DNA from 3 places in the Anoxybacillus sp. PDR2 genome. Region 3 is predicted to be linked to each of the others. Evidence: riboswitches for the same ligand, from Rfam matches in the RefSeq annotation. Region 3 holds a riboswitch; each other region holds the start of a gene.
What was found. A riboswitch is a leader RNA that binds a small molecule or an ion and turns the genes downstream of it on or off. The one in region 3 is predicted to bind thiamine pyrophosphate.
Positions count from the first base shown of each region.

Region 1: it holds a riboswitch for thiamine pyrophosphate, as region 3 does, so the genes downstream of both, tenA (thiaminase II) here and thiM (hydroxyethylthiazole kinase) in region 3, are expected to answer to the same signal.
Region 2: it holds a riboswitch for thiamine pyrophosphate, as region 3 does, so the genes downstream of both, thiC (phosphomethylpyrimidine synthase ThiC) here and thiM (hydroxyethylthiazole kinase) in region 3, are expected to answer to the same signal.

Region 1 covers NZ_CP047158.1:721,543-731,733, reverse strand. Annotated here, with positions in the region: gene GRQ40_RS03565 (ABC transporter ATP-binding protein) at 1-1,334, opposite strand, end outside; gene GRQ40_RS03560 (ECF transporter S component) at 1,347-1,934, opposite strand; gene tenA (thiaminase II) at 1,903-2,616, opposite strand; TPP riboswitch at 2,720-2,827, opposite strand; gene GRQ40_RS03550 (class I SAM-dependent rRNA methyltransferase) at 2,970-4,154, shown strand; gene GRQ40_RS03545 (YfiT family bacillithiol transferase) at 4,182-4,709, opposite strand; gene GRQ40_RS03540 (glycoside hydrolase family 13 protein) at 5,080-6,747, opposite strand; gene GRQ40_RS03535 (ketopantoate reductase family protein) at 7,224-8,141, opposite strand; gene GRQ40_RS03530 (YbdD/YjiX family protein) at 8,299-8,502, opposite strand; gene GRQ40_RS03525 (carbon starvation CstA family protein) at 8,495-10,191, opposite strand, start outside.
Region 2 covers NZ_CP047158.1:486,525-496,715, forward strand. Annotated here, with positions in the region: gene GRQ40_RS02370 (nitric oxide synthase oxygenase) at 1-523, shown strand, start outside; gene GRQ40_RS02375 (NAD(P)-dependent oxidoreductase) at 565-1,446, opposite strand; gene GRQ40_RS02380 (methyl-accepting chemotaxis protein) at 2,040-3,293, shown strand; TPP riboswitch at 3,359-3,473, shown strand; gene thiC (phosphomethylpyrimidine synthase ThiC) at 3,623-5,344, shown strand; gene GRQ40_RS02390 ((2Fe-2S)-binding protein) at 5,469-5,948, opposite strand; gene GRQ40_RS02395 (FAD binding domain-containing protein) at 5,945-6,784, opposite strand; gene GRQ40_RS02400 (xanthine dehydrogenase family protein molybdopterin-binding subunit) at 6,786-9,098, opposite strand; gene GRQ40_RS02405 (NTP transferase domain-containing protein) at 9,055-9,723, opposite strand; gene GRQ40_RS02410 (XdhC family protein) at 9,720-10,191, opposite strand, start outside.
Region 3 covers NZ_CP047158.1:2,155,410-2,165,600, forward strand. Annotated here, with positions in the region: gene thiE (thiamine phosphate synthase) at 1-134, opposite strand, end outside; gene thiD (bifunctional hydroxymethylpyrimidine kinase/phosphomethylpyrimidine kinase) at 144-956, opposite strand; gene thiM (hydroxyethylthiazole kinase) at 968-1,777, opposite strand; TPP riboswitch at 1,860-1,971, opposite strand; gene GRQ40_RS10315 (glycosyltransferase family 2 protein) at 2,023-3,045, opposite strand; gene GRQ40_RS10320 (DUF6044 family protein) at 3,059-4,726, opposite strand; gene GRQ40_RS10325 (FdhF/YdeP family oxidoreductase) at 5,035-7,368, opposite strand; gene fdhD (formate dehydrogenase accessory sulfurtransferase FdhD) at 7,837-8,580, shown strand; gene GRQ40_RS10335 (LamB/YcsF family protein) at 8,961-9,716, opposite strand; gene GRQ40_RS10340 (5-oxoprolinase subunit C family protein) at 9,691-10,191, opposite strand, start outside.

The DNA of each region.
Region 1 (10,191 bases), 1.4 Mb from region 3:
GTGACCATCATAATCGTTGCTCCTTGCTCCCGGTATGATTCAAGCAATTCTAATAGCGCGAACGTATTTTTGGCATCTTGTCCAAAAGTCGGCTCGTCCAATAAAAACACTTTTTGGCCGCCAATGATGGAGGCCGCAACACTCAAGCGACGCTTCTGCCCCATAGACAGCTGATAGGGGTGCTGATCTCGTTGTTTTTCCAAGTGAAAGGCCGCCAACAGCTGTTCAACCTTTCTAGAAATTTCTTCTTCCGTGCGCTTTTCTAAGCGAAGAGAATAAGCCATCTCTTCCCAGACGGAATGGGTCACAAACTGAAACTCTGGGTTTTGGAAAACAAAAGCCATATGGCGAGCGATTTGTTTCGTTTTTTGCAGCTGTTTGCCATAGAGTTCATATGTGCCCTCGGTTGGAATCAACTTCATGAGCGCATGCAGCAGCGTGCTTTTGCCCGCTCCGTTTTTCCCCGTTACCGCAATCCACTCTCCTTCGCAGACACTTGCTTGGTCGATGTGAATTTTGGCTTCTTTTTTGCGATATCCTTTCATTTCTTTTAGATAAATGATTTCATGATCTGATGCAGAAGCTGGCTGTTCATTTCTCCGCTTTTTCCTATAATCCTCCCAAACTCCCGGATACCAAATTCCTTGTGAAGCAATCACAGATTTATAGGTTTGAAAGATCGAAGCCGCATCGCCGTCCGCGATCATGTCTCCGCTTTCATTAAATAAAATGATGCGGTCCACGAAATCCAGCACATGTTCAATTTTATGTTCGACGACAATCACCGTTTTATCATGAGCAATTTGTTTTACCGTCTTCCAAATTTCTGCGGTTCCCTCTTCATCAATCATCGCTGTCGGCTCATCAAGAAACAGTACATCAGGCTCAAGCGCAAGAACCGAAGCAAGCGCCAGACGTTGCTTCATTCCTCCCGATAGCTCATGAATATTTGTATGTGGCTGGATTGATAATCCAACCATTTGCAGCAATTCACAAATGCGATCATCCATTTGTTCACGGGGCACCCTGATATTTTCTAACGCAAAAGCAATTTCTTCATCCGCAAACGGCATGCAAAATTGCGAATCAGGATCTTGAAACACATATCCCCAGTTATCAGGCACCTGAATATGTTTCGCCTTCATAGGAATGTCCACTGAATGCGGAATTAATCCGCAAAGCACTTGCAACAGCGTCGATTTGCCGCATCCAGATGGACCTAACAGCAATACTTTCTCCCCTCTTGAAAAAGAAACTGACAAGTCTTTAAACAGCAAGCCTTCTTTTCCGGGGAATTTGAGCCGCAGCTGGTCAACAAAAGCTACGAGTTCCATTTTCTTCACCCTTTAACGGTCTAGCTGATCATAATCTTCTTTTGATGCGGAACGAACCATTTGCGTCACTCCAGTGGCTTCAAGTGCTTTCACTAAAGAGGAAGCAAACACGCCGGAAATTAAAATCGCGCCAACAAACCGTGCAACAAAGAACAATGTTAAATTCCATGGAGCCAGCGCTTCAATGTATCCTTTATAATAGTCCATAATTAACGAACCAATGGTTGAGCCAATCGCCGCAAGCGACACAACAAACACATCAAATCGCTTATAGCGGAACGCAGCGAAAGCAAGCTCTGCAAACAATCCTTGTACGACACCGTAAATTAATACTTCAAGTCCCCACTCAGAGCCGGTCACAAATTCGCTTGATGAAGCAGCAATTTCCGCCAAAAGGGCAATACCAGGCTTGCGAATAATTAAAAAGGCAACAGTAGCGGCAATGAACCACATTCCATAAATGAGTTGATCAAGATGGAAGCCAAACGGCTTAACAAAATAGTAGAATGGTCCCCATAGCTTATACACAATTCCAAATACAATGGAAATGACAATTGTAATTAAAATATCAGCTAATTTCAATCCCTTGGTTGTCTGCATCCTTTACTTTCTCCTTTCCTTGAATTGGCCATGTTTCTAAACGGTACGCCATTTCCCAAAATGAATATTCGTATTGGCTGCTAATGATAAAATGCTGTTCCATTCGCTTGCGATCCGCTTCCGACACGTTTTCTGCTACCGTATCTAATCGCTGAATTTGTTCTTCCACTAACTGACGGAACCATTCCGATCCATAAGCGGCAATCCATTCTTGATAAATCGGCTCCTGCGGCGTACAATGCTTTAATCTCTCACCAATTTCGTAATAAAGCCAATAGCATGGTAAAATAGCAGCAATCACATCGCCTAAATGACCTTCATACGCTGCCCTGTACAAATGAGAAGTATAGGCGTAAGCCGTCGGTGCCGGAACGAACGAAGCTTTTTCCTCCTCCGTGATTCCGAGCTGCTTTGCAAACTTCTCATGCAAAGATAGTTCCGCTTGCTGAGTATTTTGCGCATGATGCGCCATCCGCGCTGTTGTTGCCAAATCAAACGCTCGTGCAGCTCCAAGCGCTTGTACTCTAGCAAAATGGCTTAAATAATAGGAATCTTGCAAAACATAATAACGAAAGCACGCCAGGTCGAGCGCTCCCTCACCAAGCTCCTTGACGAATGGATGATGAAAGCTTGCCTCCCAAATAGCGTCTACCTTTTGACGCAATAACTGTGAAAATGACATGTCAATCCCTCCTTCATTTGGAAACATATCCATGCTTGAATCAATAAAAAACCACTTTCTTTCGCGAGCGCAAAGAAAGTGGTTTACAAACATTTATAAAGCCAGTACGCCACTTCCACTTCCCTACGCTGGCATAATCCAGATCAGGTTCTAAGGGTCTCAAAGGCACACTTTGATCTCAGCCTATCTAAAGGCCCCCCTAGTGGATGATTAGAAGCATGGATATAAAGTTATTTAAATTTATCATATCACTGTTCGTATGATTGTCAAGTCTCCCCTCCTATCATTGCTTCCTAATCGGCAATTCTGTATGATAGAGAAGGCAAATAACTTAATTTAATGGAGTGAAGAATGTGGCAAACGTTTTTTTGAAGCGAAAGCGCAAAAAGCGGCTGGAGCAAGGCCATCCTTGGATTTTTCAAAGTGAAGTAGACTACATTGAAGGTGATTTTGAACCAGGCGATTTTGTGAACGTCTATAACCATCAGCATTACTTTCTCGCAAAGGGGTATATTAATCCTCGTTCACAAATGATTGTGCGCGTCTTAACTCACCATGCAGACGAAGAATTGAACGAAACATTTTTCATGGAAAGGATTCGTCAAGCATGGGCATATCGGGAACGAATGATTCCAGGTGTCCGTTCTTGTCGCGCCATTTATGGTGAAGCCGATTTTTTGCCGGGGCTTATTGTCGATAAATACGAAGATGTACTTGTTGTGCAAATTCTTTCCCTTGGAATGGAAAAGCGAAAAGACTGGATTTTAAAAGGCTTGCTTGAAGTATTTCAACCAAAAGCGATTTATTTGCGCAATGATGTATATGTCCGCGAGCTGGAAGGGCTTGAGCAAGAAAAAGGATTTTGGTACGGCACATGCGATACAGAAGTGATCATTGAAGAAAACGGGGTAAAATACATCGTTGATATTGAAAACGGGCAAAAAACAGGGTTTTTCTTTGACCAACGGCAAAACCGCGCCGCCATTCGCCCGCTCATCGACACGGATACAACCGTTTTGGATTGTTTCACCCATACAGGCTCGTTTATGCTCAATGCTTGTTTATACGGAGCAAAGCATGTCACCGCTGTCGATATTTCCGATCACGCGATTGAGACAGCGAAACGAAACGCAGCACTAAACGGTTTTACGAACGTTGATTTCGTTGTCGCCAATGCGTTCGATTATTTGCGAGAGGCCGTGCACGAAGGAAAGCAGTGGGATGTCGTGATTGTTGATCCCCCGGCATTCGCCAAATCGGCTCACTCTGTTCCAAAGGCCTTGGGCGGATATAAGGACATTAACTTAAACGGTTTAAAATTAGTAAAGGATGGGGGATTTTTTGTTACAGCCAGCTGCTCCTACCATGTCCATGCTGATATGTTTCAAGCGATGGTGGAAGAAGCTGCATTTGATGCAAAAAAAATTTTGCGCCAAGTCCATTGGAGCGGAGCCGGCTATGATCATCCGAAGCTGCTTGCTGCCGATGAAGGCGATTATTTAAAATTTGCCATCTACGAAGTGCATTCACGCAAATGACGGACATCAAGCACGATGTCCGTCATTTCACCATCCTTTTTTCTGGCGCAATTGCTGAATATGTGCAGTATGATGCTTCCCATGCCAAGCATACATAGCCACAAATGTATATAAATCGATTTTCGTTTTGGTCCCTTCATGATAGAACGTTTTTTGAAAATCTTCTGTTGCCAACGATTCAAGCAGCTGTGTCCAACGTCCATGAACTCCTTCAAGCAAACGCAAAGAAAGCTCGACTGACACCGAACGGGCATCGACCGTTTCGGCCCAAGCATTTTCATCAAATGGTTTAATGGAAGGAGCCGCTTCGGTAATCGTCCATTTTGTGCGCAAAAACGCATTCATGCTGGCATCCGCCATATGGTGGACCACTTGCGCTACCGTCCAGCCCCCCTCACGATAAGGTGTGTTCAACTGCTCCTCATTGAATCCACTGACAGCTTCACGCATCGCTGTTGGCAATTGACGAATATCAGCGATCCATTCCTTTATCTTCTCTTCTTGAAACAAAGCTGGCTTTTCAAATTTTCCAATCGGATAGCGAATATCATTCATTTCTTCATCCCTCCCACTTAACCATTCGCCCTATCACTAAGTAAATCCTTTGTTTGTTCCTAACAAAAAATACACCGTATCTATAAAGTATAGATCTTCCCCCCCTCCCCTTTGTTTAGAGATGGGAGACTTCTCCGTAGATCTGTTATTGACCATTGAAAAAATAGCGCTTCTTCTTTCCAATCCGCTATCAATTCCATTTTCTATATCAAACATAAATGCAAGCGATGAACAACCAACCGCTTCCAGAGAATTTCGTTCGTCTGAAAGCGATGCTGTTCGGTTGGACGGACTGAAATCGATGATCACCTGCCCACTTTGAGCAAATGTTGACTCATCAAACGATAGATCATTGCATCAGCTCCAAATGCTAAATTTGATTTATATAAACACGCGCTTCGTACGGCCGCAGCTTAAAACGGGTCGCGTTTTTATGCGGCTTGACCTCATAGTTTTGCAGCGCTAAATGGTCTGAAGATAGTTTGATGGCATCATAGCGATAAAGAACCGATTTAGGGCTCAAATTGACAATCACAACCGCTTGTTCATGCCCAAGTGTCCGCGTATAAGCGTAAATCGCTTGATCATTTTCTAAAATTAGATCATACGTGCCGTAAACCAATACTTCATGTTCCTTGCGCAGACGAATCATTTTTTTATAAAAGTGAAAAACCGAATGAGGATCGTTTTGCTGCCTTTTTACATTGATCGTTTTATAGTTTTCATTGACTCCTAACCATGGCGTTCCTGTAGTAAAGCCGGCATGAAGCTCGTCAGACCATTGCATCGGCGTGCGGGAATTATCGCGTCCTTTTTGCCAAATCGACGGCATGATTTCTTCATGTGAACGTCCCTTTTCCCGCTCGCTCCGATAAAGGTTTTTAATCGCAATATCACGATATTCATCAATCGATTGAAAACGAACATTGGTCATCCCGATTTCTTGTCCTTGATAAATGAACGGAGTTCCTTGCATGAAAAAGTAGAGCGCCCCCAGCGCCTTGGCACTTTCGTTAAGATATTCCTTATCGTTTCCCCATGTTGAAACAGAACGAGGCTGATCGTGATTTTCAAGGAACAAAGCATTCCAGCCGCCATTTTCAAGCCCTTTTTGCCATTTCGTCAACACACGCTTCAATTGGCGGACATCCACTTGATGATTGATGGTTTTCTCCCATAATCCCAGATGTTCAAATTGAAAGATCATATTAAAAATGCCTTCTTTTTCTCCTACCCATTCCCCCGCCTGCTCCACCTTTACGCCATTCGCTTCTCCGACAGTCATAATATCGTATTGCGCAAACGTTTGCATTTTCAACTCTTTTAAATATTCCATAATGCCTTCTTGATTCATATGGCCCGCAAAGGAAGGAACGTAATCCAACCCCTTGGGATTCGGCAAGTCTGGCAGCCCAGGCTTTTTCTTAATATGAGAAATCGCATCAACACGAAAACCGTCAATCCCTTTATTCAGCCACCACTTAATCATTTCATACAACGCGCGGCGCACCTCATCATTTTCCCAATTTAAATCAGGCTGCTTCGCCGCGAAAACATGCAAGTAATACTGTTTTGTCAACGGATCATATTCCCAAGCCGATCCGCCAAAAATACTTTCCCAGTTATTCGGCTCTTTTCCATTTTTACCATCGCGCCAAATATACCAATCGCGTTTCGGGCTATCTTTTGCAGAACGTGACTCTACAAACCACGGATGTTCATCGCTTGTGTGATTAATCACCAAATCTAAAATGACTTTCATGCCGCGGTTATGCGCTTGCTGCAACAGTTCGTCAAAATCGTTCATATCTCCAAACTCTTCAGCAATGGCATAATAATCACTTATATCATATCCATTGTCGGCATTTGGCGATGGATAAATCGGACAAATCCATATGATATCGATTCCAAGATCGTGCAAATAATCAAGCTTTGAAAGAATGCCGCGAAGATCCCCGATTCCATCTCCATTGGAATCCATAAAGCTTCGCGGATAAATTTGATACACAACCCCTTCTTTCCACCATGCTTTATTCAAAGTAGTACCTCCTCTATTCATCGACATGCAATATCCTAATTATTAAGTTACATGATCCGCTATCGAGATACAATACACTTTGAGAAAAAAGTAAAAACGCTCCTGAATGATCCCCAATCATAAGCATACTCAAGACGGACAATAGCCTTTTTCGTAGCGCCATCGGATACCAGGATTTTTCACAGGAAGTAACAGCCATCATCAAACAAAGGAATACTTGCCGATGATAAACCGAAAAGCAAATAATCCCACCATTCATAACTTAAAGCCTGTAAAAAACATGGGCGGAGACAAGTCGGTGAACTTGCCTCCGCCGCACCAAAACGCAACCAAGCGGCGAACAACTAGCTGCTTTCGACTGCTCCCTTTTCAATTATTCATTCCGTCCACTGAAACGTTCTTGCTTCTCGCTTCTGTCCATTTTTTCCATTTGAAGCTATCCATATCAAGCAAATCAAACATCGTCCCTTCTCAATCTATCCTCTTTGCCGCTCATATAACTTTAAATGATGATACACAGCTTTAAGCAACGGGGTAGTGATTTGATGCTGCTTCGCTAGTTGAAGCAAATATCCTTGCAAATGATCGACTTCGACCATTTGCCCTTTTTCCATATCGCGCTGCATGGAAGATTTCATTTGCGGCGGCATGCTATTCATTTGCGCCCATTGTTTTTCCTCAATGCCGTCTTCAATTGGGGCCCCGTGCGCTCTCATAATGGCTCCGATTTCTTTCAATAAAGCTAAAAGAATTTCTTGCCCGTATTCTCCTGAGCACACCAGACCCATCGGAACACGGAATAATGTCGTCACACCAGACATCGCTGCAATAAATAAATATTTGTGCCACATATCAGTGACAATTTGTTCACTCAACTCAAATCGTGCATTGCATGATGAAAACAGATCATCAAGTCTTTTCACCCGTTGGGTAATCTCACCTGACCATTCACCGAACTTGACAGTGTGAGTAGGACTTGATTGAATAATCGTTCCATCTTCTGCAAGGGTTGTTTCAATAAAACAAAGTCCTCCCAATACGTTCTCTTTTCCAAACTCCTGCCAAAGCAAGTCCATGTGCGCAATACCATTTAATAGCGGTAAAATAAGCGTTCCTTCTCCTACATATGGCTTGACATCGCGAATGGCTTCAGGCAAATGATACGCTTTGTTAGAAAAAATGACAACATCAAACGGTACTGCTTCCTCTGCGGCAACAAGCAGCTTGGGAGTTAGCTGTGCGTCACCATGGACACTGCGAATGACAAGCCCTCGTTTTTCTAATTGCTGTTTTCTTTTTTCGCGAACAAGAAACGTGACATCTACTCCTTTTTCCAGCAGACGACCGCCAAAATAACCGCCGACTGCTCCAGCCCCCACTACTAATATACGCATCTTTGATTCCTCCTCAGCAGATTGGATGAAACGTCCCTAAACCGACAATCCTTCACCGATAAAACAAAATAAAGGCTCCATAAAAAAATCCTATCATGTTCTCTGGCATTTCTAAACAGCAAAGAAAGAGAAAAGGGAGATCAGAATCCCCCTTTTTTCAGCAACACCGAGATACTTTTCCACCTTTGGCGTTATATCTTGCATCTTGTGCCTCGCAAAAAAACTCCTTTCGCGACTTAATCGGTTCTCCCGGGTGATGCGTTTTCATATGTTCAACATAACGTTCATAATTCGGCACCCCAACAAGCAAATCGAAAAATTGCCGCCGATATTTGATCATATTTGCTAGAAGCTTACGCATAATGCTTAACCCCATTTCCATCATCCCGTGGAATATAAGGAGCTTCTTTAAGAGGTGTTGCTTTATTATTCAATACTTTAATCCAAATGTTAATCGACGAAATGAGCACAGCTAAAACGACGAGCATAAAAATGCCGCATAACGCTGCATCTACATAATCATTCATAATAATTTGCCGCATTTGCGCTTCTGTCGTCGCTGGTGCTAAAATATTGCCTTCGTTTAGCGCATTTCTGAATACTTTCGCATGTGATAAAAATCCAATTTTAGCATCCGGATGGAACAATTTTTGAAATCCAGCTGTCATCGTTACAACTAATAGCCACACTGTTGGCACTAACGTTACCCATGCGTATGCCTTTTTCCCCATCTTAAATAAAAGAGTCGTTCCTAATAAAAGGGCGATACCAGCAAGCATTTGGTTGGCAATACCAAACAGCGGCCATAATGTATTGATTCCGCCAAGCGGATCAATGACTCCTTGATAGAGGAAATATCCCCATCCGAGTACACATAAAGCCGTTGCAATAATATTGGCCGGCAATGAATCGGTTTTAGCAAATGGTTTATAAAAATGTCCGATAATATCTTGAATCATGAAGCGGCCAACACGCGTTCCCGCATCAATCGTCGTTAAAATAAATAGCGCTTCAAATAAAATCGCAAAATGGTACCAAAAAGCCATAAATGCTTTTCCACCAATCACTTTTGAAAGGATCACTGCCATCCCAATAGCCAAAGTCGGTGCACCGCCTGTACGCGATAAAATCGTTTGCTCCCCTACATCTTTGGCCAACTCTGTCAATGCGTCTGGGGTAACGACAAATCCCCAAGATGAAACCGTTTGGGCAGCCTGGACTACATCTGTGCCAATAGCAGCTGCTGGACTATTAATCGCAAAATAAACCCCTGGTGTTAGCACGCATGCTGCGACAAGAGCCATTACCGCTACAAACGACTCCATAAGCATCGCCCCATATCCGATTGGGCGGGCATGACTTTCGAGTTCGATCATTTTTGGCGTCGTTCCGGAAGAAACAAGAGCATGGAATCCAGAAACAGCTCCGCACGCAATGGTGATAAATAAAAATGGGAATAAATTTCCTGAAAATACAGGTCCTGTTCCATCCACGAATTTGGTCACAGCAGGCATTTGCAAATCAGGTGCAACAACAAGAATACCAAGCGCTAGACCAACGATCGTTCCGATTTTAAGAAAAGTGCTTAAATAATCGCGCGGCGCTAGCAATAGCCATACAGGCAACGCCGAAGCCACAAATCCATAAGCAATCATTAAAAGAGCAATTGTCTCCCCTTTAAATGTAAACATATTGGCTAATGTCGGATGTTCAGCCACATGCTGTCCCGCAATAAGGGAAACAATCAGCAGAACAAAACCGATCAATGAAGCTTCCCCTACGCGGCCTGGCCGCAGATAGCGCATGTAAATTCCCATAAAAATCGCAATCGGAATCGTTGCCGCAATGGTAAACATTCCCCACGGGCTTCCTACAAGCGCTTTCACAACCACCAACGCTAACACGGCTAATAAAATAATCATGATACCTAAAATCCCAAGCATAGCAACAAGCCCTGTGAAGGAGCCCATTTCTTCTTTAATCATTTCACCAAGTGACTTTCCGTTGCGGCGCATTGAAGCAAACAAAATGACAAAATCCTGTACCGCAC
Region 2 (10,191 bases), 1.7 Mb from region 3:
TGTGTTAGAAGTGCCGCTGGAACATCCGAGCTTTTCATGGTTTCGGGATCTGCAGTTAAAATGGTATGCGGTGCCGATTATTTCTGATATGTGTCTGGAAATTGGCGGCATTCGCTACATGGCTGCGCCATTTAACGGATGGTATATGGAAACGGAAATCGGGGCGCGCAATTTGGCTGACGATTACCGTTACAATATGCTTCCAAAGATCGCTTCTTGCATGGGGCTTGATATGAGTACAAATGCAACACTTTGGAAGGATAAAGCATTAATTGAATTAAACATGGCTGTGCTTTATTCTTATAAAAAAGCGGGTGTCAGTATGGTCGACCACCATACAGCCGCCCAGCAATTTAAATTGTTTGAGCAGAAAGAACGAGAAGCGTGCCGCCATGTCACAGGGGATTGGACGTGGCTGATTCCTCCTGTTTCACCAGCGACAACGCACATTTTTCATAAAAACTATGACAATACGGTCGTTTTGCCGAATTTCTTTTATCAAAGCCGCCCGTATGAATCATAAACGATGAATAAAGGAATATCCGCTGCCTGTCGCTGCGCTGTTTATGGAGACAGGCGGTTATTTTTTTTGGTTGATAAAAACGAATAAATCGCTGAAAAATCTTCCTGAGCCCATCCATTCTGGCTGGCGAGGGCATAGATTTCTTTGGCGACATTCGTAAGCGGCAAAGAAATGTGATGCTCATAAGCGGCTTGGGCGATCAGCTGTAAATCCTTTTGCATATATGCAAGCGGGAATTCTGTTGCGAACTGGCGCTGAAGAATTTTTTCGCGTTTCCCGTTTAAAAAGGGGGCAGCGGTCGGACCGTTCAGAAGCGTGTTGACAACCGTTTCTGTCTCTAAACCAAGCGCTTCGCCAAGTGTGACCGCCTCCGCGAAAGCTGCCATTGAATGAGCGAGCATTAGATTCACGACAAGCTTCATGGCTGTTCCTTTGCCATTTTCTCCTTGATAATGGATCGCTTTGCCCATGGCATTCAACATCGGTTCCACTTTCTTAAGATCTTTCGGATCCCCGCCTACAAAAAAGACTAACTCTCCTTTTTCGGCCGGAATCACCGAGCCGGAGACAGGAGCATCTAAAAAGCGAATGCCTCGCTTTCTGGCCTCTTCTGCCATTTGGCGCGTAAAGGACGGATCCACCGTGCTGCAGTCCACCCACAGCTTTTCTGGCGATAAATGATGCAAAAAGCCGTTTTCCCCAAAAGCAGCGGCTTCAACCGCTTTTGGATGGGCAAGCATCGTAAAGAGTACATCGGCTTGTTCAGCGGCTTCTTTCGGCGAATTGGCCCACTTTGCTCCTGCTTCTAACAGCGGAGCAGCTTTTTCTTTTGTGCGGTTATGGACGATAAGCTCATGCCCGATTTCAAGTAAATTTCTTGCCATACGGCTTCCCATAAGTCCTAGACCAATGAATCCGATCATCGTTAATCCCCTTTCCTTTTTTGAACGCTTCCCACCTACACTTTGCCGAGAAGGGGGGGTTAGGTATTCCCGCCCATGGAAAAGGAGGGGGGCGTTTTTCCCTGTTTCATGGGATAATATTGGCTCTTTTTTTTTCGTGATTTTACCACTTTTGTTTCGTGTGATTCAAGGGAAACGCCAGCGCTGAAGTGGAATGCGAAGTCAGAGTTGATAACAGGAGCAATCAATCGCTGTGATTTTGCAAAGAGGGAGAAATAGATAGCTAGGGGAGGGCTGCCTCCATTTTTACGCACTGAAAAGCAGGCTCTTGCCGATTTCTATCACATGGAGCAAGCAGATCCGCTACGAGGAAAATATTCAGCATGCGATAGTCCTAGAGAAATGCCCAATGCTTCATGAGACGAAATGGAATAAGTGAAGAATCAAATAGTCGTTGTTCGTTATATTTATAAAATAATAAGAGCGAATATATAATTTATATGTCTTAATATGTCGGTTTTTAAAGGTATACTATAATAAAAATTATCTTCCGTTTTGTAGAAAAGGAATGATATAATATTTATGAATTGACTGAAAATTCGGAGGGAACAAAGGTGTCACTATCAAGCTATATTATTCGCACTCTGATGGTTGTTATTCCTGGAGTGGTGCTAATTGCTCTAGCGGTATGCTTAGGAAACGGGATCAGCGGTTCCGCTTTTGGATGGACCATAGCAGGGACGGCATTATTTGGCATTGTTCTAGGTATTTTGTCAGCTACTTTGAATTATCGTCGTTTTGTTGCACCGATTGCGATCATTAATGACTATTTAGAAAAAATGACGGAAGGCGATTTATCTGTGCGAGTTCCTGTGGAGAGTGTCAAAGAACTGAGGCCGATCGCTCTTTGCATGAACGAAATGGCCAAAACATGGGGTGAGGTCATGGCGCATATGAAGCGCCATTCAGATGAGATGACGTTATTTGCCGAGCAGCTTTCCCATAATACGGAGCAAACAACAAAAGCGACGGAACAAATTGCAACAACCATGGAAAACATCGTATCTCACTCAGACCAACAAGCCAAGATGACAAAAGAAACGTCTTATTCCATGAATGAAATTTCCAGTTCCTTACTGCAAGTCGCTGCGAATACAGAACAGGTGACCACGAATGCAGGTGAAATGTTGATGAAAGCGGCAGCAGGAAAACAATCGATTGAAAAAATGGAAGAGCAAATGCGTTTTATTCATGAGCATGTCCAATTGCTCGGTCAAATCATTAAAGGATTAGGAGAACGTTCTACTGAAATCGGCCAAATCACGCAAGTCATCACAGGGATTTCTTCACAAACCAACTTGCTCGCATTAAATGCGGCAATCGAGGCAGCGCGGGCGGGAGAGCAAGGGAAGGGATTTGCCGTTGTCGCTGATGAAGTGAGAAAGCTGGCGGAGCAATCGGCACAATCCGCCCAGCAAATTACAAAATTAATTGATGACATTCAACAAGAAACCGATAAAGCCATTGGGTCAATGGATGTTGTTGCCGATGAAGTTTCTCAAGGGCTTCATGTCGTTCAAACAGCCGGACTTTCTTTTGAACAAATCCGGCAATCTATTAACGGGGTCAATGAACAAATTGAAGGAGTTTCAGTCGTGATTCGCCAAATGACGCAAAGCGCCCAGAACGTTGCTTCAGCCATTGAACATATGGCAGAAATCGTGGAACAATCGTCAGCGGGCTCTAGCCATATTTCAGCAGCGACCCAAGAACAGATGGCTTCTATGGAAGAAATCGCTTCTTCTGCTTCTGCGCTGAATGAAATGGCTGGAGAAATGCAGAATCTATTAGGGAAATTTCGGGTATAGGAAAACATAAGAAAAATGTTTACATAAATGAATAAATATGCTAAAATTTCTCTAAAAGTAAATAATGGATCTACTAGGGGAGTCCAATAGCTTGGACTGAGAGAAGAACGCGCGAAAGTTCTTTGACCCTTTGAACCTGATCTGGGTTATGCCAGCGTAGGGAAGTAGATAGTGGGAGTATGGATTGTTGCATATACTTTGCGCTATTTGTTGATTCCATCGGGTTCTCTTTTTGGAGAACCCGATTTTTGCTTTTTCCCCACCGTCTTTTTTTCGTACGTTTTGGTGTAGCCCTTAGATCGAATGAAACAAAAAGGAGGAAGGGTTGCATGCAAAACGTTTTATCTTCTATGCCGTTTTCAGCCAGTAAAAAAGTGTATGTAGAAGGATCGCGTCCTGATATTCGCGTTCCTATGCGTGAAATTACGCTAAGCCCAACCAAGACGGAAGCCGGAGAGTCTAAAAACGATCCGATCTGTGTATATGACACAAGCGGACCGTATACCGACACGGAATTTCAAGCAGATATTTACCGCGGGCTTCCTGAACTGCGCAAGCGTTGGATTTTAGAAAGAGACGATGTCGAGGAATATGAAGGACGGCCCGTGCGTCCAGAGGACAACGGTCTCTCGAAAGGAAAGGAATCGAACGTCTATCTTCCCTTTAAGCGGACGCCGCTACGCGCCAAAAATGGCAAGGCAGTCACACAAATGCATTATGCGAAACGCGGAATCGTTACTCCGGAGATGGAATTTGTCGCTATTCGGGAGCAGATGGATCCAGAGCTGGTCCGTCAAGAGATCGCGGCCGGGCGGGCGATTATCCCAGCCAATATCAACCATCCGGAAAGTGAACCAATGATTATTGGGAGACGTTTTCATGTCAAAATTAACGCTAATATCGGCAATTCAGCCGTCACTTCATCAATTGACGAGGAAGTGGAGAAAATGCTCTGGGCTGTCCGCTGGGGAGCAGATACGATTATGGATTTATCAACAGGAAAGCAGATTCATACGACGAGAGAGTTTATTATTCGCAATTCCCCTGTTCCGGTTGGGACGGTTCCGATCTATCAAGCGTTGGAAAAGGTGAATGGAATAGTTGAAGATTTATCGTGGGAAGTTTATCGCGATACACTGATTGAGCAGGCTGAACAAGGAGTTGACTATTTTACGATTCACGCTGGGGTATTGCTTCGTTATATACCGTTGACCATTGGAAGAACAACAGGAATTGTGTCGCGCGGTGGCTCGATTATGGCGCAATGGTGTTTGGCCCATCATCAGGAAAATTTCTTATACACTCATTTTGAGGAAATTTGCGAAATTTTAAAGTCCTATGATATCGCCATATCGTTAGGAGACGGTTTGCGGCCTGGATCGATTGCCGATGCCAATGATGAAGCGCAATTTGCAGAATTAGAGACGCTTGGCGAGCTCACTCAAATAGCATGGAAGCATGATGTCCAAGTGATGATTGAAGGGCCTGGGCATGTGCCGATGGATAAAATCAAAGAAAATGTCGACAGGCAGATGGAGATTTGCCATGGTGCGCCATTTTATACGCTTGGTCCGCTGACGACGGATATCGCCCCGGGATATGACCATATTACATCAGCGATCGGTGCGGCAATGATCGGCTGGTATGGAACCGCGATGCTTTGTTATGTGACGCCGAAAGAGCATTTAGGATTGCCGAATAAGGAGGATGTGCGCCAAGGAGTGATTGCTTATAAAATTGCGGCGCATGCTGCTGACTTAGCGAAAGGGCATCCAGGAGCGCAAATGCGGGATGATGCGCTGTCGAAAGCGCGCTTTGAGTTTCGTTGGAACGACCAATTCCATCTCTCGCTGGACCCGGAACGGGCTAGGGAATATCACGATGAGACACTCCCGGCGGAAGGGGCGAAGGTGGCTCATTTTTGTTCCATGTGCGGCCCCAAATTTTGTTCGATGAAAATTTCCCATGATTTGCAAAAAAGCATAAAAGAGGACGGGATGAAGCAAAAAGCGAAGGAGTTTGTTGAAACCGGTTCGAGACTTTATCAATGATAAGCTCAATAAGGACATGGATTTGTCTTGCTGACGGATCACGCGGTGCGTATGAAGAGGAGCATCTGGTTCATTCACAGAAAAGCCTTTCCCGGCCAATATGGCGGGAAAGGCTAAAAAGTAATCAGTCTTTGCTTGCTTGCTTTTCTGCGAGCACAGATTTGACCGCCTGCTCAATTTCAAAGTAGCTGGTGCAACGACAAACATTGGATTCAAGCCACTTTTCAATGATTGGTTCCGAGGCGTTCGGCGTGCTTTCAACAAGAGCATGGGCGTTCATAATAAACCCGGGCGTGCAATAGCCGCATTGAAAGGCGAAATGCTCGACAAATGCTCGTTGGATGGGGGCATCGCGCAATCCCTCAATGGTTGTAACAGATTTTCCAATGGCTTCAATGGCTAGTATCATACACGATTTAATCGGCGTTTTATCCATCAATACGGTGCATGCACCGCAATCGCCGTTTAAACAACCCGGCTTGGCGCCTGTCAAACCAAGGTGATTGCGAAGAACAAAAAGAAGTGTATCCGCTTGTCTGGCTATCACGGAGTATTTCTCTCCATTGACAGTAAGCGGTATTTCACATTTGGATGATGAACTCATCTTTCGGCCTCCTCCAGTTCAGTAAGAATGTCCCAAAGCGTATTTTTTAACAAAAATAAACGATATTCCGCTGAACCTTCGATATCATCCAAAATCGGTTCGGGCAATTGCTGTAACGCATAGTCGATTCGTGCGTCGATCGGAAGATGGCGGGCATTTAACATCTCTTCTACTTTTGGCGAACGAAATGGAAATGGACAGACGCCGCTAAAAGCAGTGCGGAGTTCATTTCCTTTTTTTAAAGCGGAAACGGTGACGAGTGGGTAGCCAACCTTGCCCTGTTTTCGGCGTTTCATATGGACATGGGGCATCGTTAAATATGCCGCATTCATTTTGACTTGCACAAGAAACTCCCCAGGCTGCAGTTGGATGCTTTGCTGGAAGACTTCATGAATTGGTCTTTGCTGAACCCCCGATTTTCCAGCAATCACAATATCACTGTCTACAAGTAAAAGAGGCAGTACGGTTTCACGGTAAAAAATTTGGCCGCAAATGTTGCCTCCAAGCGTAATCTGATTGCGCGCCGTGCGATCTGCAATTTCACTTGCCGCCTTGGCTAATAGCGGAAATGCGTTTGTTTCCTCAATAGCGGTAAGAGTAAGAGCGGTGCCGAGTACTAATTGATTTTGTGAAATGTCAAATGACTGGCATTCTGGAATGTGCTTGATATCAATAACGGCATCTGCAAATACAAGATTTAGGCGCGAGAGGGTAATGATTTCTGTTCCTCCGCTATAATAGATGGGCGTTTTTCCTTGACGCTGAAGCGATGCAAATAACTGAACGGCCTCTTCGATTGATGATGGACGATGGTATGTGAAATCAAATGAAACCATATTATTTCCCCTTTTGCGCTCGCCAAATTTGTTCAGGGAACAGCGGCAATTTGTTAAGAGGAACGCCAGCAGCGATTGATAAGGCATTGGCCAGTGCTGCAGGAATGCCGATGAGACCGTGCTCTCCAGCGCCTCGTGCTCCATAAGGTGCATCTATTTGAGGTGTTTTGATAAAATCGGCTATATATTCTGGATGCTCGCCAAAGCGGATTGGCTGATAGGTCCGTATCTGTGGATTTAATACGCGCTCATATCGGTCAAATAAAAAGGTTTCGCGGCTGGCAAAGCTCAGCCCCATGCTCATTGCCCCGATGATCTGTCCGATCGCTGCTTTCCAATTGAGCACTTCCCCGATATCAACGACCGATACGGCTTTAAGAATTTGATAGGTGCAATCGCGTTTATCGAATTCAATTTCTACTGCATGGGCACATACCGTCCACTCTGGGCCGGGCTTCCCTGCTCCTGTTTCCTTATCAAGAGGAGTTAAATGACGCAACGTGTAATTGCCGCGTCCAATAATTTGTCCGCCAATCGCGTTTCCGTTCGGATATTTATAGCCATAAGCAATATCTTTGATCGGAATAAAAATAGCAGGATCATCGCGTACAAATACTTTGCCGTAGCCGACTTCTAAATCTTCGATGGGGGAGCGGAGCACACAAGCAGCGATCGCTTTTAACTGCCGAATGGCATCTTCGGCTGCATTTAACACAGCTCGCCCCCCCATAAATGTGCCGCGACTGGCGACTGTTTTCCAATGCTCTGGTGTGCTTTGCGTGTCGATATCCATTTTTACGTGAATATCATCAATGTCCATTTTTAGCTTTTCAGCAAGAATTTGGGCGAGAACCGTTTTAGAGCCTGTGCCGATTTCGACAACGCCGGACATGAGATTAACGCTTCCATCAGGGTTGAAAGTTACAATCGCACCGGAGCTGGCCTCGGTGTCAATCGTGGATGTTTTCCAAGAGCAGCTCACACCCTTGGCGCGAACAGTGCGGGCATTTAGTTCGATTCGCTGCCATTGATCCCACTGAATGAGCTCGCGCAGCCGTTTGATGCAAGCGGGCAAATTGCCGACATTGCTTCGATTAAGAAGGACGCGGGTCGGAGTCGTATGGCCGGGCAAAATCGCATTTTTCAGCCGCAGCTCGAGCTTATCCATGCCCAGCTTTTCAGCTAATATATCCATGGCCCGTTCAATGGCAAAGGCTTGTTCACAGTGGCCAAAGCTACGAAAAGGCGAGGCGTATGGATGGTTCGTATAGATACAGAGCGAATCGCACCATACATTTTCAATGCGATAGGGCCCTGTGCAATCTACTGCGGCAGCACGAGTGACATCAATCGCTTTATCAGAGTAGGCTCCTCCGTCAAATAAAAACAATATTTCAGCCGCCTTTATCATTCCATCCTTTGTACAACCGAGCTTGACAGTCGCCTCCATTCCGATGTGCACGGGCGATGTAATCATGTCCTGTTCCCTTGTATTCCAAACGCTGACTTTACGGCCTCTCACTGCTTTAGAGGCTAAATAAGCGAGCAGTTCTAATTGAACGGGTGCCTTTCCTCCGTAACCCCCGCCGACCAAAGGCGTATGCACAACCACTTTTCCGACATCTTCGCCAAAATAAGTACTGATTAGTTTTTTGATCATAAATGGCGACTGGGTAGAGGCGGTGATCTCAATCCTTCCGTCCGGAAAAATTTCGGCTGTTGCACATCTTGTTTCCATCGCTAAATGATCTGAGGGGGAAAATGCGACGCTGGTCTCAATCACGACTTCGCTTTCGCTCCAGCCTTTTTCCATATTGCCTTTGCGAATTTTGGTGCGGTGGGCGATATTCGTATTCGGTTCAGGATAAGTGTGATCATTTTTTTCATAGCTTCCTAGATTTTCATGAATCAATGGGGCGTCAGCTTGTAATGCGGCACGTGGCGAACCGACCGTTGGGAGCGGTTCGTATACGATTTGAACCAGATTGGCTCCCTTCTCTGCTTGTATAGGGGTATCGGCGACTACGATCGCCACTACTTCACCATGATAACGCACTTTATCAAAAGCGATTGGCGGCCGGTCTCGTAAATCCTCTCCTGTCAGAGGAAGTCCTTTTCCTGTTACGACAGCGCGTACTCCTGGAACGGAGAGCGCTTTTTCGAAGTGAATTTCGTGAATAAGAGCGTGAGCATAAGGGCTTGTAACAAGATGGGCGTGCAGCATGCCTTGCTGCAGCTTATCATGAGTATATTTGGCCCGCCCAGTTACTTTATCCCAAGCCTCTTTGCGAATGACGCTCTTTCCAATCATGATAAACCCTCCTTTTTTGATTCCAGCGCCTGATCGCTGTTTCATAGTCTACGAATGTATCAATATCGAAAAACAAGTCCATGTCATTGGCTGTTAGTAACCTTCCATTCCAGTGGCTATTCTTGCGAAACAGCTGGCGTGCTCCCTCGTCACCATAAATGTCGAGCAGTTCAGAGAATAAAGCAGCGCTAAAGAGAATGGGCGGAGAAGGCCTCGATTTGGATGAAAAAGCGACATAATCGGTGCGATGTTGGCAATAAGCGTTGATAAGATCATTAATCATAGCAGCTGTAATAAATGGTTGATCGGCCAGCACTACCACGGCTGCTTCAGCATGAAGCTTGATAGCAAGATGGAGTCCGCATCGCAATGAATGGGCGAATCCCCAATCAGAAGCGCAACGAATGATGATGCATTTTTCATGATGACGTAATTCATGTAGCATCCAGTCAAGTGGATCCTCCATAGGCACAATCACAAGAATGTGAGAAAGGGAAGACAAAACGGCTGCTTGTAAGGCAGTGGATCCGAGAGAATAGTCAGCAAATGGAAGCAATCGTTTATCGGTTCCCATTCTTGCACTTTTTCCAGCGGCTAAGTAAATCCCGACGGTTCGAGGAGCTTTCATCTTATTCCCCCTTCTGGAGATGGATGTTTTCGCAGCACATGAATCATTTCTGCTAAAATGCTGATCGCAATTTCTTCAGGGCCGCGCGCACCGATGGAAAGTCCAATTGGCGAATGGATACCATCGGGAATGGAGAAATCGGGAAAGAGGCGTGCGGTGCGCCTTTTCGGTCCTAAAATGCCACAATAGAATAGTGGCTGTTGGCTAAGAAGAGACACAAGCTCTTGGTCACGCTGAAACTGATGGGTCATAATCACGACAAAATCTCGTTCGCATAAACGAAGCTGAGGGATTGCTTCTTTCGGAAAGCCAACCATCCACTGATCGGCATCTGGAATCTGCTCGGGGCAGCAAAGAGCAGGCCGCCAATCGACGACAGTGACAGAAAATCCCGTCTGCTTGGCAAATGACGCGAGCGGTTTGACATCATGGTTCGCTCCAAAAATAATAAGGCGCGGTTTGGGCCAA
Region 3 (10,191 bases):
AATTGAAACATCGTAATTCCGCCTTCAATCGCTTCTGTCAGCACCTCTAACGGACTTCGTTCACAATTGTTGCTTCCCATAATAAAATAAACACGTAATTGCTCTTTCAGACTATCCATTGAAGTTTGCGCCATTTTCATCACCTACGACATCCATTTTTGCCGATACGCCCAATGGTTGGTTGGGCCATGCCCATTGCCGATCCCCAGTTCGTTTTCAATCGCGGCTTGAATAAATGCTTTCGCTGTTTCGATCGCTTCATGGACGCTGCGCCCCTTAGCAAGCTCCGCTGTTACTGCAGCGGCAAACGTGCAGCCTGTTCCATGCGTATGTCTCGTTTCAATTCGGGCGCCCTTGAAATAGGAAAATTCACGGCCATCATATAGCAAATCAACCGCTGCATTTTCAACATCATCGTGGCCTCCTTTAATGACCACGTACGTGACTCCGATTTTGTGAAGCTGTTTTGCCGCTTCTTGGCGTTCCTCTAATGTGCGGATCTTCATCCCCGTCAATACTTCTGCCTCTGGAATGTTAGGAGTGGCTACCATCGCCAGCGGCAACAAATGTGTTTTTAACGCTGACACCGCTGCTTCCTGTAAAAGTGGTGCCCCGCCTTTAGCGATCATAACCGGGTCAACGACAAGCCGACGCCAGCCAAATTGCTTCACCTTTTTCGCTACGGCTTGGATGATATCTGCATTAAACAACATGCCCGTTTTGACGGCGTCTGCTCCTAAGTCCGTACCAATGGATTCAATCTGCTGCTCAACGGCTTCTACAGAAAGCGGATACACTCCCTGCACGCCAAGCGTATTTTGCGCCGTTACCGCCGTTAATGCAGACATTCCAAAGACGCGTAACTCTTGAAATGTTTTTAAATCCGCCTGAATGCCGGCTCCACCTCCACTGTCTGACCCAGCAATCGTTAATGCTTTATAAACTTGATTCACCATGTCTCTCCCCTTCATTCAACTTTGGTAAAGGAGCCATATTGACTAATGGCCTCCGCGCCAACTTTGGCCAACTGATTTAAAAAGGCGATTTGAAAGCTTCCAGGCCCATACTCTGCCGCTTCATCAGCAGCTAGTTGCGCCGCCACGCCATAGCTGACAAGCGCCGCTGTTGCCGCTGCTGCATAGTCCTTTTCAACAGCCGCAAACGCTCCGATTACAGATGTGACAAGGCAGCCTGTCCCAGTGACTTTTGTTAACAGCGAATGACCGTTATGAACCACATAAACCGTCGCTCCGTCTGTGACAACATCGTCCTTTCCGGTAATAGCGACTGTCATTTTTAACTGCTGTGCTGCTTTTTTCGCTAGTGCCACCACATCGCCGCTTCCTTCGGCGGCATCCACTCCTTTAATCTCCCACCGCTCGCCGATAACATTCGCGATTTCTGCTGCATTGCCGCGGATGACGGCAATATTTAATTGACGGACTATTTTTCGGGCGGTTTCCGTGCGATATGGCGTCGCTCCCGCTCCAACCGGATCGAAAATCACAGGAACTCTCTGTTCATTTGCTGCCTTGCCGGCAATCAGCATCGCTTCAATTTCCTGTTCATTTAGCGTGCCGATATTTAAAACAAGCGCTCCGGCAATTCGCGCCATATCCGCTACTTCTTGCTTGGCATAGGCCATCACTGGTGAAGCGCCAAGCGCAAGCAGACCATTTGCTGTAAAATTGGTCACAACTACATTTGTGATGTTATGCACAAGTGGATTAGCCTTGCGCACTTGATCGAGTACTTCTGCCACATGTTGCAAATTCATCTTTTCCATCCTCTCCCTTATTCGTTTGTCCAGCTGGATTTGCAAATAAAAATGCACTTTGCGCGTAAGCAAAGTGCATCTATATCGCCTCTATCACTTTCCCTACGCTGGCATTACCCAACAGGTTCAAACGGTCAACGGCGGATGATAGCCGTACTCTCAGCCTGATTCCACAGACTCCCGTATCCTTTTCACTGTTTACAAGCACAGTCTACCCCTTCTCGCCCGAGAATGCAAGCAAAAAATTATGTGCTCCCTCCCGGCAATGATTCCGTTCTTCTTGGCTCTTCATGAAACGAGGAAGATCGCGGCAATGGCAAATTAAATAAATCTAAATCCACAATATAACGAGGGCGCCGTTTCGTTTCTTTATAAATCTTTCCGATGTATTCACCGATTAGCCCAAAAGCAATCAGCTGCAATCCTCCAAGCAGCCAAATCGATGTAATCAACGATGTCCATCCCGTTTGTGTGTGACCGGTCCATTTTAAAAACAGGAAGTAAGCACCAAATAACAGGCTGACAAAAAAAGAAACCAACCCGATCATGGAAATAAAACGAATAGGTGTCACACTAAATGACGTAATACCGTCAAGAGCAAAGGAAATCATTTTTTTTAGCGGATATTTTGTTTCACCGGCAAGTCGTTCCTTTCGATCATAATAAACAACAGTTGAACGAAATCCAAGCAATGGAACAATTCCTCGCAAAAATAAATTGGCTTCTTCAAATCGTTCCAGCTCTTCAACCGCCCGCCTGCTCATCAAGCGGTAATCGGCATGATTATATATAAGGTGAACGCCCATCGCCTTCATCATTCTATAAAATCCCTGTGCTGTATGACGCTTGAAAAACGTATCTGTATCGCGGCGGTTGCGAACCCCGTATACAATCTCATACCCTTCATGAAATTTTTGTACAAACTGGCGGATGACCGACACATCATCCTGTAGATCGGCGTCAATGGAAATGATACAATCTGAGCGAGTTTTTGCGGAAAACAAACCAGCTAATAACGCATTTTGATGGCCGGCATTATGGGCAAGCTTGACCCCTTTGACCTCCGGATAATGCAAACTCGCTTTGTAAATGATCGTCCATGTTGCATCTCGGCTTCCATCATCGACAAATAGTAAAGCACTATATTCGGAAATAAGCCGCTCCCTGACAAGCTGCTCGCGCAGTTCGCGCAGCTGCCGAATCGTTTCCGGAAGCACTTCTTCTTCGTTGTAGCAAGGTACAACAATCGTTAATACAGGTTCGCTCATGATGCTCTCCTCCCTATGATGCTAGTTTGTATAAATAAATCGTCCATGCGGATTCCTTGGAATGAAACACTTTCTCAAGCCGTAGCTGATTTTGGGCTGCGTTTTCGATCGGAAGCGCCGAAAAAATATAACGGCCGCCCATCTTGCGGAATACATCGGTATTCAGCTCTAAATGTTGAATTTTCTTCTTTGAATTCTTTTTAAACATGTAGTGCTTGCCAAGCTCATCGACAAATAAATAGCAACGGCCGCCCCACTTATCGAAATACTTGCGCAGCGTCTGGTTTTTTGCTAGCTCAGGAGCAATGATTTGCCGAAATTGATGTTTATATTCAAGCGGATAAAAATTGTTGTACGTATCCAGCGTATAAAAGCCGTTATATTGAGCAATGGCCGGATGAATGCCGATGCTGGCAACGCGGTATGTATCAACGGGCCGCGCGATATAACGTTTAATTTCCGCGAATTGTTTTTCAGCGTAGAACTGGCGAAACGACGGCTTATTTTGATACATAATTTCTTCGTTAAATATAGCTAAAATAAAAAGCTGCAGCGCAAGCGCCAGCCACACAACATTTTTCCATGCTTTAGCATGCTGCCATATGATTCGCAATGAAAGAGCAAACAATACGTAAATCACCATAGGTCGCAAGAAGTGATAGCGGGCAAAATTAAACTTATTAAGAAGATCAAACCGTTCTGTAAGTGGCAGCCACCCTCGATAAAACCAAAACGCATACCACAGGGAAAGGGCAAAGTTAAGCACATGGAGAAATAAAAACAGCTTTTCTTGCCGCCATTTCTTCCTTTTTCCCACAAAATACAAGGCGAAAAGCGTGATTGGTAAAATCACGAGTCCGTGCACGGTCATGACATGCGTATGACCAAGAATATAATTTTTAAATGTCAAACGAACCGCACGCCAAAAAGAAAGATCAGCATGAAAATATTCATCGCGGCTTGTTGGCTCTTCGGAAAATAGAAGTGAATGAACAAGCCGATAATCAACGGCTAAATATAACACAGTCATATAGATGATGGCGGCCAAAAAGCGCAGATTCCATCTTTTATACCTCAATGCATCCACAAGCCACCAAATGCCCAGAGCACTGAGGAAAAAGAAGAAACCAAGTACAAGACCAGAGTATAGCGGCAATAGTGTAAGCACGAGATAATCCACCCACGACCGCCTGCCAGCGCGAATATTTAAAAACGCCCAAAGTGCCAGCGGCATACCAAGAGTGCTTAACATTCCGGACGGCCAAAATGGTGTTAATGCAAAAGCAAGTGCTACACCAATGCGAATCCATGCCCATTCTTTCTCCCTCATAACATGCGTTTTCAGCAATAAGTACATTCCGATAAAAGCAAATACCCTTGTAATCAGCTGGCTGAGTCCATAAGCATAAATCGATGGAAATAACGCATGGAGCCATACGATTCCACTAAATTCTGTTCCAAAGGCATTTCGCGGCAGACCGTTAATGATTTGCGGAATGACCGCCCCCACCGGCCCAAACAGCTGACCGCTGTTGGCGAGCACCTTGTACCAAGCGATGTTGGAATCTAAATTATCATGTACTCGCATATGCGCATTCTCGCCTAAAATAAAATAAGGCGATACAAACAAAGCGATCACAAGGAATGAGAAGAGCAAAAGTCGCTTTTCTGTTATCGTCATTTCTTCTCCTCCTCTTGTCTGATCATGTTATTTTTATCTTTTAACAAAAAGAGGAAATTATACAGAAAAAAATTGCATGTATAGCAAAAACGTGCGGCTCGATCGTCTCTATACTATGGACACAACTCTATGAGCCGCCTTTGTTCTCAAGAAGCACCATGCATATCAAGTGTGGTCTAAGTCGATACAACCCCTTTCATCGTTGCGTCCTGCCTCTCTTTTGCTGAACCCCTAACATTTCGGCGCTTGATGCCCCCATAAAAAAACAGCGCCATTCCCTCTTATTTGGAATGGCGCTTTCGCAAACGTTATTCTACATTTAATTCGAGCTCTTCAATCCGTTTTTCTGCATAGTTTTGATCCTTTTGCGCATGATAATGCTCCGCTTTTTCAACGATGGCCACCGTATTGTATTCCGGAATGTGCGCGTACGTTTCATACACTCCTTTTGGAATGAGCACATTTCCCTCCGGCCAATAGACGGCGATGTTGCCGCGTTTGACGTCCGCGTATTTGGCGCTCCCCTGCATCATGCCATGCCGGTTGTACACAACGATCGGTTCACCGTCGCGAATATGGAGCGATTTGGCGTCTTCTTCGTTCAGCAAAATATCATAACGGTCGGCGTTATTAAACGGGTCTTTCTCGCTATAGACCATCGAGTTGAACTGCTTGCCCCGCCTTGTTGTGACAAAAAAGCTGCCTTCCGTCTTGCGCAGCTCTGGCAATTCGATCGGAATAAGGTTTCCGCGGCCGTCTGGGGTCGGGCATATGCCGCCTTCACAAAGCCACGCGCCGCCCCATTGAAACACATCGCCTTTTTTCCGCAAATGTTGAATGCCGTCGTAGTTTCGGTTGGCCACCGCAATTTCGTCGCGAATTTGCTGGGCGTTTTGAAACTCGATGAGATGCTTTTGTTCCGGCTTGACTCTAGAGGCGAGATCAACATAAATTTCCCATTCCGCGCGCGCTTCCTCAATGCGTGGGCCGTCAATTTCCGGGCTGAAATAGACCATCCGCTCTGTGCTGGTCGAGGTACCGCCACCCGGCTGCTCGTATCGCGTCATCGCCGGTAAAATAATCACCTCTTCCTTCGCATCTAAGAGTGTTGAAGTATTGAAAATAATATCTTGATGCACGCGCAGCTCCAACTGTTCAAGCGCCTGGCGAACGAAATCAGGATTCGGCATCGTCTCAAGAAAATTGCCGCCGCTCGTATACATCAGCTTCATTTTTCGTTCATGACCATCTGGAAGCAAGATGTTTTCAATCGTTTGTCCGATTGTGTCCCCTTGCCAGCGAGGAATCGGAAATCCCCATATTTGTTCAAGACGGGTAATATTTTCCTCATCAAATTCGCCGCCCGGAAGAACAAATGGGTCAGCCCCCATTTCCCCCGAACCTTGCACACCGCTATGGCCGCGAATCGGCATGACGCCGCAATGCTCACGTCCGATAAACCCGCGAAGCAAGGCAAGGTTAACGACTTGTGACACATTATCCGTACCGAACCGGTGCTGAGTCAATCCCATGCTCCAAACAAATACAGCTGACTTGGCATTAGCCAGTAATCTAGCAAACTCATACATTCGTTCCTTTGAAAGCCCCGATGACTGCTCAAGCGTCTGCCAATCATATTTCGCGACATGCGAACGCAGCTCGTCAACACCGTTCGTGTGTTTGGAGACAAACTCCCAATTAATTGCATCCTCCATCTCAAACCAATGCTTGATAACTCCATTTATAAAGGCGATATCTCCGCCAATATGGACTTGATAAAAATCATCTGCGATTTTTGTTCCGAATAAAGCGCTTTCCCAAATGGACGGAATCCAGTAGTTTTCCATAGCCGGCTCACGGTACGGATTCACAACGATGATTTTCGTGCCTGCTTTTTTCGCAGCGTACATATATTTCGTCGATACCGGCTGGTTGTTGGCAGCCACAGATCCCCAAAAGACAAGAACATCTGTGCCGATCCAATCTTTATAGCTGCAGCTTGATGCACCGATTCCAAGTGAACGCTTTAACGCTGTTTTGCTTGGTGAATGACAAATGCGTGAAGCATTATCGATGTTGTTTGTTCCTAAAAAGCGCGCTACCTTGGCGGCAGTGTAATACACTTCATTCGTAATGCCGCGCGCTGTCAAATAAAAAGCGATCTGTTTCGGATCAAGTGAGCGGATTTTTCGGGCAATCCGTTCAAGCGCTTCATTCCAACTAATTCTTGTAAACTTTTTTTCTCCTGGTTTTCGTGACAGTGGATAGGGAATGCGGCCAAGCTTGCGCAGCTCTGTACTGTCCATTTTGCGCAGCTCCTCCACATCTTCCAGCCATTTTGGGTCCATTGCTGGCATCGTATTTAGACGAAGTACGTTTAAACGAGTCGTACAAAGATGCGGACCTGTCAATGTTTGATCATGAAGTCCGGATACACCGAGCGCACAACCATCGCATACTCCCTGCGTTAAAATGCGGTAGGCATAAGCAAGCTGGTCTTTGTTTTCCAGCATCACTTTTAAAGTATCACGGAGATGATGAGGCTTTATCTTTCCAACTCCCATCGGCAAAAGGCTCGCCCAAAGCGAGGGTTGGGGACGCTGATTCAGTTTGATTGGGCCGGTGTGTTTCGTTTTGCCCATCTTCGCTCCTCCTTTTTATTGGTCATCCTATTTTCGAAACATTCCTACATTTTTATGGTATTATTATATTATATCATCCCTTCTTATTTCCTCAATCAATATGCAGCTGATCCTTTGAGCATGATCAATAAAAAGGAGAGGATGAATGGTATAAATCAGCGATCCTGATCCGACCAGTCAAACAAGAAAAACATCACTTCATTGAATAGAGTAAATCAAAGGAGAATTCGATGGTTTCGACAGTCGCAGGCAAGTTCTTGACTTGTTTCTCATGCCTGCCCACGGAAGGAAGAAAGATGGGCACATTCCATTGGAGTTCTATCACCACACAAGAGGACATCTCTAAAAGGAAAAGGGTGAAAGATTCACCCGGCTTTATATACGCCTAATAGCTTCGGGGTTATATATGAAAAGAAGGTGAAAAGGGTGAAATCGAATATAACGACTGCCAAGCAAATCTATAAATATATGGAGGGAGAACTTCACGAGCAAGAGGACGCCATTGTTCTTGAACAGCCATTGACCATTATCGTGAATGGAGAGGAGTTTGCCACGCTCGTTTGTTCGCCAGAGCACCTTGATGAGCTTGTTCTCGGCTTCCTTGCTTCTGAAGGAGTGATTCGTTTCCACGATGATATTCACCAACTATCCATTGACGAAGAGCGAGGGTTTGCCTATGTTGATCTGTCCGTACCTCTAGCCCCAGCTTCTTCTTTTTCCAAACGGTTCATCGGCTCATGCTGTGGAAAAAGCCGACAGTTTTATTTATTAAATGATGTAAAAACAGCAAAAACGATTACAACCTCCACACGCATCCGCGTTGAGCAATGCTTCGCTCTTATGAATACATTGCAAAATGAAAGCACGGTTTTTCGCCATACAGGAGGAGTGCATAATGCAGCCTTATGCAATGAAGAAGGGATGATCATCGCCCGCTCTGATATCGGTCGTCACAATGCTCTTGATAAAATTTATGGCTATTGTTTGCGCCATGCGATTCCGATGCGTGACAAGCTCGTCGCTTTCAGCGGCCGCGTATCTTCGGAAATATTGCTGAAGGCATCGAAAATGGGGGCAGGAATCGTACTTTCAAAATCGGCCCCGACCGATTTAGCGTTACAGCTTGCCGATGACTTGCACATGACCGTTGTCGGCTTTATTCGCGGAACAACCCTCAATATATACACCCATCCGGAACGGATTATTGTATAACAACCGGCTTCTGTTCGTTTGAAACGAATCTAAAGAAAAAGTTCGGCTGTTACGACCGAGCTTTTTCTTTGTAACAAACAAATGAAAGCCAAATACTAGCAGCCATAAGAACGGTGTGAAAAAATGGTGTAACGAAATGATGAAACTACGATTGATGAAAGGTGACTTCCATCATGTTCTATGATGCATTGTCCCACCTCTTTCTGAATCCAAACGTTGCTCAAAGCTTATAAGTAAAGGAATGGTTTCTATATCCTCCGCCATTCGCTAGCGGCCTTGCCACATCGCTTTTGCGCTTCCTTTGCCGCGAGAATCCGGACGAACGGACAGACAGAAAAATACATTTACCGTGAATGACGCCGGAATATATCACGTTTTCGTTATCCAATCGCTTGGATTTCAATCATTGCACCATGCAACGCTTGAACTAACCGCTTCGCAAACGAAACGGCTTGACTCCCGTCACCGTGAACACACACCGTTTCTGCCACAATTTCCACATCAGTACCTGCAAGCGAACGAACACAGCGTTCGCGCACCATTTTCACCACTTGACGCACCGCATCCTCTTCGTTCGTAATCAAGGCCCGTGGATGACTTCTTGGAGTGAGTGAGCCATCTTCTTGATAGGTCCGGTCGGCAAACACTTCATTTGCCGTTCTCAAACCAAACCGTTTGCCGGCACGAATCAGTTCGCTTCCGCTAAGCCCATATAAAACGAGCGACGAATCCACATCCCGCACCGCTTGAGCGATCGCTTCCGCCAATTCTGCATCTTTCGCCGCCATATTATACAAGGCGCCGTGCGGCTTGACATGAGAAAGCCGGCCTCCTTCCGCCTTGACAAATGCCGACAGCGCTCCAATTTGATAAACAACGTAGGCATACGCCTCCTCAAAAGTGACATGCATATGGCGGCGTCCAAAGCCAAGCAAATCAGGAAAACCAGGATGTGCACCGATCGCCACTCCCTTTTCAAGCGCCATCTGCACGGTTTTCCTCATGACAACCGGATCGCCGGCATGAAATCCGCATGCTATATTAACGGATGTGACATAGTGCAATATTTCGTTTTCGCCAAGCTCATATATACCAAAGCCTTCACCAAAATCACAATTTAAATCGATTTGCGCCATTTATCTCCCTCCATTTTTGGCGGATGATCGCTCTTGAGTACATCATCTCACGCTCGCGCTGGATGTATAATCGCTGCGCTTCCTGCCAAGATGATGGTTGAAAGCGAATGCGATCGCCAGGGCGCGCTTGTGCTAAAATTGGCAAATCGACAGCTAATACTTGAGCGATACGCGGGTAGCCGCCGGTTGTTTGCCGATCCGCCATTAACACAATTGGATCGCCGGACGTGGGCACTTGTACGGTTCCAAACGTCACCGCTTCTGAAACGATCTCTTGGTCCACACTTCTCTGCAACTTTTGACCTCGCAGCCGGTAGCCCATCCGATCAGACTGTGTCGTGACTTCATATACTTCGGTAAAAAAATGTTCAATGCTTTCTTTTGTAAACGTGTGGAAGTCTGGTCCTTCTACGGCACGAATCACTTTTTCTTGACTGTTGATATATTGACGTATAGAAAAAGCGATTCCCCATGA